DNA from 2 places in the Terrabacter sp. NPDC000476 genome. Region 2 is predicted to be linked to the other one. Evidence: predicted binding sites of a transcription regulator. Region 2 holds the regulator's gene; the other holds the start of a gene.

Region 1 (4,443 bases), on a different contig from region 2:
TCCCCCGTGCAGTCCATGCTCGAGGCGGACGGCGGCGCCTTCGTCACCTTCGCCCTCGTCACCGGGAGGGTCGCATGAGCCTGACGCCGACCGACCTCGTCCACCTCCGCCGCGCCGTCGGCCTGGCCCGCCTCGCGCTCGAGCGCGGCGACGAGCCCTTCGGGTCGGTGCTCGTCTCGGGCGCGGGCGAGGTGCTCTTCGAGGACCACAACCACGTCGTCGAGCTCGAGGCCACGCAGCACCCGGAGTTCGCCATCGCCCGCTGGGCCGGCGCCAACCTCACGGCGGCCGAGCGGGCGTCCGCGACCGTCTACACCTCGGGTGAGCACTGCCCGATGTGCTCGTCGGCGCACGCCTGGGTCGGTCTCGGCCGCATCGTGTACGCCGTCGGCTCGGACCGGTTGACCGCGTGGCGCTCCGCGTGGGGCTCGCCCGCGTCACCGGTCGCGCCCCTGTCGATCCTCGACGTCGTGCCCGGCGCCGTGGTCGACGGCCCCGCACCCGAGCTCGAGGACGAGGTGCGCGCCCTCCACGAGCGCTTCGCCCACCGAACCGACTGACCCCGCCGCCGAACCGACTCACCCCGCCACCCGGCATACGCCCCCGCCGACCCAGCCCGCCAACCCAGCCAAGGCGTAGTTGGCGCACCCCGTAGCCCCCGGACCGACCCGCCAACCCAGCCAAGGCGCAGTCGGCGCACCCCGCAGCGCCCTGATCGGCCCGCCAACCCAGCCAAGGCGCAGTCGGCGCACCCCGTAGCCCCCGGACCGACCCGCCAACCCAGCCAAGGCGCAGTTGATGCACCCCGTACCGCCCGGATCGGCCCGCCAACCCAGCCAAGGCGCAGTCGGCGGCCCTGTGGATGGCGGCGGCGCGGGCCGACCTGACTGCTCCACCCTCATTGGCATGGAGGCGCGCACCCCGAACCCGGCACCGCGGCGGAGGGCACGGCTTCGCCCACGGGGTCCACGGGCCATCGAAGCGGGGCGGCCGTTCACGAGCGAGGACGCACAGGCCTGCTCGATGTCCGAGTTCGAGCTCCGGCGGTCGCACCGGGCGCTCTTCCGCGGCGTCTACGTCGCCAAGGACGTCAGGCCCTCGCCGACGCTGCTCGCCGAGGCCGCGCTGCTCATCTCGCCACCGGGGGCCTTCCTCTCGCACCACACGGCGGCTCGACTGTGGGGCGGCGTCGTCCCGCACCATCCCGACGTGCACGTCAGCTATCCCGGGCCGCGCGCCCAGGTCACCGGAGTCGCCGCACACCGCCGCAAGCGGTCCCAGCTCGTGGTCTCCCGCTCCGGCCTGCGCGTCACGAGCCCGTTGCAGACCTTCCGCGACCTCGCGCACGTGCTCGACCTCGTGGACCTCGTCGTGCTGGGCGACTCCCTCGTCCGCCGCCACTGCTTCACCGTCGAGGAGCTGCGCACCTTCGTGGCCGGCGCCACGGGCCCGCACAGCCGGCTCGCCCGGCGAGCGGCGTCCCTCGTCCGGACGGGCGTGGACTCGGCCATGGAGACCCGCCTGCGCCTGCTCATCGTCCTCGCCGGCCTACCCGAGCCGGAGGTCGACCACCGCGTGCACGACTCCGACGGCACGCTGCTCAGGCGGTTCGACCTCTCCTACCCAGCCCACCGACTGGTCATCGAGTACGACGGTCGCCAGCACGCCGAGTCGAACGAGCAGTGGCTGGCCGACATCGGTCGGGACGAGGAGCTCGACGACTCGGGGATCCGGCGCCTCGTGATCGTGTCGAGGGACATCTACAGCGTGCCGGGACGGACGCTGGGCCGCATCACCAAGGCCATGCGAGGGCAGGGCATGTCCGTGCCCCCGCTCAACGACGAGTGGCGACGACACTTCCCCGGACGACCGGGCGACGAGGAGTCGCCGGCCTGACCCGGCACGCCCAGTCAGCCGAGGCGCGCTTCGCGGGCCCCGAGCCGGCGTTCCCGGCACGCCAAGTCAGCCACGGCGACGTTGGCGGCCCCCGAGCCGCCGTTCCCGGCACGCTAAGTCAGCCAGGGCGCAGTTCGCACGCCCGCAGCCACGCGTTCCGGCGCGCCAACTCAGCCCTGGCGGGAGTGGGGGCGGGGGGATCGCGAAGGGAGGGTCCCGGCATACGGGGTGGGCGGCAGCGGGTACTACGTGCCCGATCTGTCCGCCCACGGCGAACAGAGGCAGAACCTGAGCCGATCACGCTCAGGATGGGAACAGGACGCACCCGACCCGCGTTGGTCGGGTTGTGCTCGTCCACAGCGGGCACGGATAGCATCGAGATGTCTCTCGATCAGTCAGGAGAAGGAACATGTTCGAACGGTTCACCGACAGGGCCCGAAGGGTGGTTGTCCTCGCGCAGGAGGAAGCTCGCCTGCTCAACCACAACTACATCGGGACCGAGCACATCCTCCTGGGTCTGATCCACGAAGGCGAAGGCGTCGCCGCGAAGGCCCTCGAGTCGCTCGACATCTCGCTCGAAGCGGTCCGGGCCCAGGTCCAGGAGATCATCGGCCAGGGGCAGCAGGCCCCGACTGGCCACATCCCCTTCACGCCCCGCGCGAAGAAGGTCCTCGAGTACTCGCTCCGCGAGGCGCTCCAGCTCGGCCACAGCTACATCGGCACCGAGCACATCCTGCTCGGCCTGATCCGCGAGGGCGAGGGCGTCGCCGCCCAGGTCCTCGTCAAGCTCGGCGCGGAGCTGAACAAGGTGCGCCAGCAGGTCATCCAGCTGCTCTCCGGCTACCAGGGCGGGCAGAGCGGCGAGAAGGCCGGCGCCGGCGTCGGCCCCGGCCAGGCCGAGGGCACCCCGGCGGGCTCGCTCGTGCTCGACCAGTTCGGTCGCAACCTCACGCAGGCTGCCCGCGAGGGCAAGCTCGACCCGGTCATCGGGCGTGAGAAGGAGATCGAGCGCGTCATGCAGGTGCTGTCGCGCCGCACCAAGAACAACCCCGTCCTCATCGGCGAGCCCGGCGTCGGCAAGACCGCCGTCGTCGAGGGCCTGGCCCAGGACATCGTCAAGGGCGAGGTGCCCGAGACGCTTAAGGACAAGCAGCTCTACACCCTCGACCTCGGCTCGCTCGTGGCCGGCAGCCGCTACCGCGGTGACTTCGAGGAGCGCCTCAAGAAGGTGCTCAAGGAGATCCGCACCCGCGGCGACATCATCATCTTCATCGACGAGATCCACACGCTCGTCGGTGCGGGTGCCGCCGAGGGCGCCATCGACGCTGCGAGCATCCTCAAGCCGATGCTCGCCCGTGGCGAGCTGCAGACGATCGGCGCGACGACGCTCGACGAGTACCGCAAGCACATCGAGAAGGACTCGGCCCTCGAGCGGCGCTTCCAGCCGATCCAGGTGCAGGAGCCGACGCTGCCGCACGCCATCGAGATCCTCAAGGGTCTGCGTGACCGCTACGAGGCGCACCACCGCGTGACGATCACCGACGGCGCGCTCGTCGCGGCCGCCAACATGGCCGACCGCTACGTCAACGACCGCTTCCTGCCCGACAAGGCCATCGACCTCATCGACGAGGCGGGCGCGCGACTGCGCATCCGCCGGATGACGGCCCCGCCGGACCTGCGCGAGTTCGACGAGAAGATCGCCGCCCTCGTGCGCGAGAAGGAGTCGGCCATCGACGGCCAGGACTTCGAGCGCGCGGCCCGCGTCCGCGACGACGAGAAGCGCCTCCGCCAGGAGAAGGCCGCCCGTGAGGCCCAGTGGAAGTCGGGCGACATGGACGTCGTGGCCGAGGTGGACGAGGAGCTCATCGCCGAGGTCCTGGCTGCGAGCACCGGCATCCCGGTGTTCAAGCTGACCGAGGAGGAGTCCAGCCGCCTGCTCCACATGGAGGACGAGCTGCACAAGCGCATCGTCGGCATGGACGACGCCGTCAAGGCGCTGTCCCAGGCGATCCGCCGCACCCGTGCAGGCCTCAAGGACCCGCGTCGCCCCGGTGGCTCGTTCATCTTCGCCGGCCCCACCGGTGTCGGTAAGACCGAGCTCGCCAAGACGCTCGCCGAGTTCCTCTTCGGCAGCGAGGACGCGCTGATCCAGCTCGACATGTCCGAGTACTCCGAGAAGCACACCGTGAGCCGCCTCTTCGGCTCGCCCCCCGGCTACGTCGGCTACGAGGAGGGCGGCCAGCTCACCGAGAAGGTGCGCCGCAAGCCGTTCTCCGTCGTGCTCTTCGACGAGGTCGAGAAGGCCCACCCGGAGATCTTCAACTCGCTGCTGCAGGTGCTCGAGGACGGCCGCCTCACCGACTCGCAGGGTCGGATGGTCGACTTCAAGAACACCGTCATCATCATGACGACGAACCTCGGCACGCGGGACATCTCCAAGGCCAACATGGGCTTCTCGGCCGGGCCCGACAGCCGCTCGGACTACGAGCGGATGAAGGCGAAGGTCACCGACGAGCTCAAGCAGCACTTCCGCCCCGAGTTCCTCAA
Region 2 (4,443 bases):
ACGACGACGTCGTCGACGCCGAGGTCGTCGACGACGACGAGGCCAAGGACGCCAAGTGACCGAGTCCGACACCCACGGCACGTCCGGCGAGCAGCCCGACGTGACCGCGACGGACGCGACGGGTGCCGGCGGCGACGCCGCCGGCACCCCGCCCCGGGGCGACTCGGGCGAGCGTCACCACAGTTACTACGAGGGCGGCGCGGGCGCCTCGTCCGAGCCCGGTGGCGAGGACGAGTTCGACCACTCGCGCGCCGACGGGTCCTCCACCGACGGCGAGGGCGAGACCGAGGCCCTCGCGGAGGAGGACACCATGGCGGCGACGCTGCTCGCCGACCTGCAGCGCCTGCAGGCCGAGTACGTCAACTACAAGAAGCGCGTCGACCGCGACCGTGAGGTCATCCGCCACACGGCCGTCGGCAGCGTCGTCGAGTCCCTGCTCCCGGTCCTCGACGACATCCACATGGCCCGCCAGGCCGGCGACCTCGCCGGTGGCCCGTTCGCGGCCATCGCCGACAAGCTCGAGGCCACCCTCGGCCGTTTCGGCGTCGAGCGCGTGGGCGAGGCCGGCCAGGAGTTCGACCCGAACGTGCACGAGGCGCTCATGCACGTGGAGGCCGAGCTGCCCGAGGGCTCGACGGGGACCACCGTCGTGCAGGTGCTCCAGCCCGGCTACCGCATCGGTGACCGGCTGGTGCGCGCCGCGCGGGTGTCGGTTGCCGACCCCGCCTGACGTGTCCGCCGCCGGGCTGCACCCGCAGCCCGGCGGCATACCCGATGATGGCAGCGTGACCACCGCTGCCGACCCCGCGACGAAGGAGGTGCGCCATGGCTAGTCAGGACTGGTTCGAGAAGGACTTCTACGCGACCCTCGGCGTGCCGCAGGACGCCGACGCCGCGACGATCAAGAAGACCTACCGCAAGCTCGCCCGCACGATGCACCCCGACCACAACGTCGGGGACCCCAAGGCGGAGGAGCGCTTCAAGGAGATCGGCGAGGCGTATGCCGTCCTGTCCGACCCGGAGCAGCGGCGCGAGTACGACGCGATCCGCGCGATGTCGCACGGGGGAGCGCGCTTCACGGCGGGCGGCCCCGGCGGTGGCGGTGCCGGCTTCGACGACATCTTCTCCGCCTTCGGCGGCGCGGCCGGGGCCGGCGGTCCCGGTGGTCGGATGCGCTTCAACACCGGCGGTGCGGGCGGCGGGCAGCCCAACCTCGAGGACATCCTCGGCCAGATGTTCGGTGGTGGCGCACCCGGCGGTGGTGCGCCCGGTGCGGGCTACGGCGGCTACGGTGCGCCGGCAGGCCCGCGCCCCGGCACCGACGTGTCGGCAGCCACCCGCATCGGCTTCCGTGAGGCCGTGCAGGGCTCGACCGTCTCGCTCAGCTCTCCCGACCTCGGGCGGATCACCGCCCGCATCCCCGCCGGCGTCAAGGACGGTCAGCGGATCCGTCTGCGCGGCAAAGGTCGTCAGGGCGACCCCGGTGCGCAGGCCGGCGACCTCATCCTCACGGTGTCGGTCGACAAGCACCCGGTCTTCGGCCGTGACGGCGACAACCTCACCGTCGACCTGCCGGTGACCTTCGCCGAGGCGGCGCTCGGCGCCACGGTCGCCGTGCCGACGCTCGACGGCGGCCAGGTCAAGGTGAAGGTCGCCCCGGGCACGCCCAGCGGACGGGTGCTGCGCGTCAAGGGGCGCGGCGTGCGACGCGGCGAGCACACCGGCGACCTGCTCGCCAGGGTGCAGGTCGTCGTGCCGCAGCGGCTGACCGACGAGGCCCGTGAGGCCGTCGAGAAGATGGCGGCCGCCGAGGTCGGCCACGACCCCCGGGCCGAGCTGTTCCAGCGGGCCCGGACCTGACGCCCTGACCGACGCGGCCGCAGCGACAGAGGAGGTGACGAGGATGGCACGCAGGAGCGCGCGCCCGGGTGGGCACGACGACGACGCGCCCGTCTTCGTCATCTCCGTCGCGGCGGAGCTGGCGGGCATGCACGCCCAGACGCTGCGCCAGTACGACCGTCTCGGTCTCGTCTCGCCGTCTCGCACGCGCGGGGGCGGCCGGCGCTACAGCTCCCGCGACGTCGCGATGCTCCGGGAGGTGCAGCGCCTCTCGCAGGAGGGTGTCTCGCTCGCCGGCATCCAGCGCATCCTCGACCTCGAGAACCACGTCAGCGCGCTGCGGTCGCGCGTCGAGGAGCTGACCGCCGAGCTGTCCGCCGCACAGGCCGCGCTCGCCTCGGGCGCCCGCGTCTTCGCGGTCGGTCCGAGGGGCGAGGTCGTCGCCGTCCGCCCGGGGCAACGGCCGCCGCGGTCGCCCTCGTCCCAGGCGCTCGTCGTCTGGCGCCCCGAGCGCTGAGGCGGACCCGGGCGCCGGGCCCGGGCGCAGGACCTCGCGCGCGGGCTCCCGCGCGCGGAGCTTCTCGCGCGCGCGGGAGCATGTGCAAGACTGTGCGAGCCTCGAGCCAAGGGGCAGCCCGTTGCTTGATGCCGCCGGAGGCCCTTCGTTGTTCTCTGTCCCGGAGGTCGTGTGACCCCGCAGCGCCCGGACGGCGACACCTCGGCACGCGTGCCTGCCGTCCCCCGACTCGACGACCCGTCGACGTCGAACGAGATGCAGCTCCTCTTCGACCGCACCGACTGGGCCTCGACGCCCCTCGGTCCGGTCGACACCTGGCCAGCCGACCTGCGTTCGATCGTCGACGTCTGCCTCTCCTCGGGCTTCCCCATGCTCGTCTGCTGGGGCCCCGAGCTCGTCATGATCTACAACGACGGCTACCGCACGATGCTCGGCCAGAGCAAGCACCCGGCGGCGCTCGGCCGACCGGTCCGTGACGTGTGGCCGGAGGTCTGGGACGTCATCGGCCCGATGTTCGACGGCGTGCTCGGCGGTGGGCCGGCGACGTGGGTCGAGGACGAGCAGCTCGTCGTCGACCGCTTCGGCTTCCTCGAGGAGGCCTACTTCACGTGGTCCTACGGGGCGATCCACGACGAGCGCGGCGGTGTCGTGGGCGTCCTCAACGTCGCGACGGAGACGACCGCCAAGGTGCTCGCCGAACGGCGGGTGCGGGTCTCGACCGAGCTGACGAGTGCCCTCGTGGGCGCCGCCGACCCCGCCGAGGTGCGTGACCGGGCCCTCGGGGTGCTCCGGGCCCACACGGCCGACCACCTCGGCGTCGACCTCACGTGGGGTCGCCCCGACGAAGCCCCCGACGGCCGGCACGTCGTGCCCGTCGTCGAGCCCGGCCTCTCCGCGCCGACGGCCCACCTGTTGCTCACCGAGAACCCGCGGCGTCCCTGGGACGCGTCCCTGCAGGTCTTCGCCGAGCTGTGCGCGTCGCAGATCGCCATGGCCCTCAGCGGCATCCGGCACCTGCAGGACGAGCGCCACCGCGCCGAGAGCCTGGCCGAGCTCGACGTCGCCAAGTCGGACTTCTTCGCCAACGTCAGCCACGAGCTGCGCACCCCGCTCGCCCTCATCGCCGGGCCGGTGGAGGACGCTCTCGGCACCGACGGCCTGAGCCCCGAGCTGCGGGAGCGCTTCGAGCTCATCCGCCGCAACACCGACCGGCTCACCGGGCTCGTCGACCGCCTCCTCGACCTTACCCGGCTCGAGTCCGGGGCCGTCGAGCCGCACTGGGTGCCGGCCGACGTCGAGGAGCTCACGACCGGCATCGCCGAGAACTTCCGCCCCGCGATCGAGCGCCTCGGCCTCGAGCTCGACGTCGTCTGCGACGAGCTCGACCGCGAGGTGCACGTCGACGTCGACATGTTCGAGCGGATCGTGCTCAACCTGCTCTCCAACGCCCTCAAGTTCACGCCCGAGGGCCGCATCGGCGTGCGGCTCGTCGCGCACGAGCAGGGCTACGCCGTGTCGGTGACCGACACCGGCATCGGCATCGCCGAGCGCGACCTCGAGCGGGTCTTCGACCGCTTCCGCCAGCTCGACCGCAGCGACGACCGCCGTTCGCGCGAGGGTGCCGGCATCGGCCTGGCCCTCGTCAAGCAGATCGTCGAGCTGCTCGGTGGACGCATCACGGTGCGCTCGGCCGAGGGCGCCGGCAGCACCTTCACCGTCGTCCTGCCGTGGGGCTCGGCCGCTCTCGACGCCGCCCACCGACCCTCGATCACCCCCCGCCCCGTCGCCTCGTTCCTCGGTGAGGTCGACGACTGGGCGCCGCGCGCTTCGGGTGCGGTGGCCGCCGTGGCCGTCGACGCGGACGCCGCCGACAACGGGGACACGCGTGCCGAGCTGCCGCGGCCGGTGCTGCTCGTCGTCGAGGACAACCACGACATGCGCGACTACATCGTGCGCCACGTCGTCGAGGACTACGACGTCGTCACGGTGCGCGACGGCGTCGAGGCCCTCGCCCAGCTGCGCTCCGCACGCCCGTCGATCGTGCTCGCCGACGTCATGATGCCGCGCATGGACGGGTTGACGCTCGT

What was found. Region 2 encodes HspR, which represses chaperone genes until heat shock. Its sites were predicted from a motif close to AAGTTGAGTCNNNNNGACTCAACTT; they were not measured.
Region 1: the regulator HspR is predicted to act here: its motif matches at 2,182-2,206, upstream of ABT295_RS16735 (ATP-dependent Clp protease ATP-binding subunit).

Annotation. Positions count from the first base shown of each region.
Region 1 covers NZ_JBEPDF010000003.1:153,450-157,892, reverse strand. The annotation lists gene ABT295_RS16750 (class I SAM-dependent methyltransferase) at 1-78, shown strand, start outside; gene ABT295_RS16745 (nucleoside deaminase) at 75-560, shown strand; gene ABT295_RS16740 (putative endonuclease domain-containing protein) at 1,024-1,896, shown strand; gene ABT295_RS16735 (ATP-dependent Clp protease ATP-binding subunit) at 2,306-4,443, shown strand, end outside.
Region 2 covers NZ_JBEPDF010000001.1:2,235,104-2,239,546, reverse strand. The annotation lists gene dnaK (molecular chaperone DnaK) at 1-59, shown strand, start outside; gene ABT295_RS10545 (nucleotide exchange factor GrpE) at 56-730, shown strand; gene ABT295_RS10540 (DnaJ C-terminal domain-containing protein) at 826-1,860, shown strand; gene ABT295_RS10535 (heat shock protein transcriptional repressor HspR) at 1,904-2,356, shown strand; gene ABT295_RS10530 (ATP-binding protein) at 2,528-4,443, shown strand, end outside.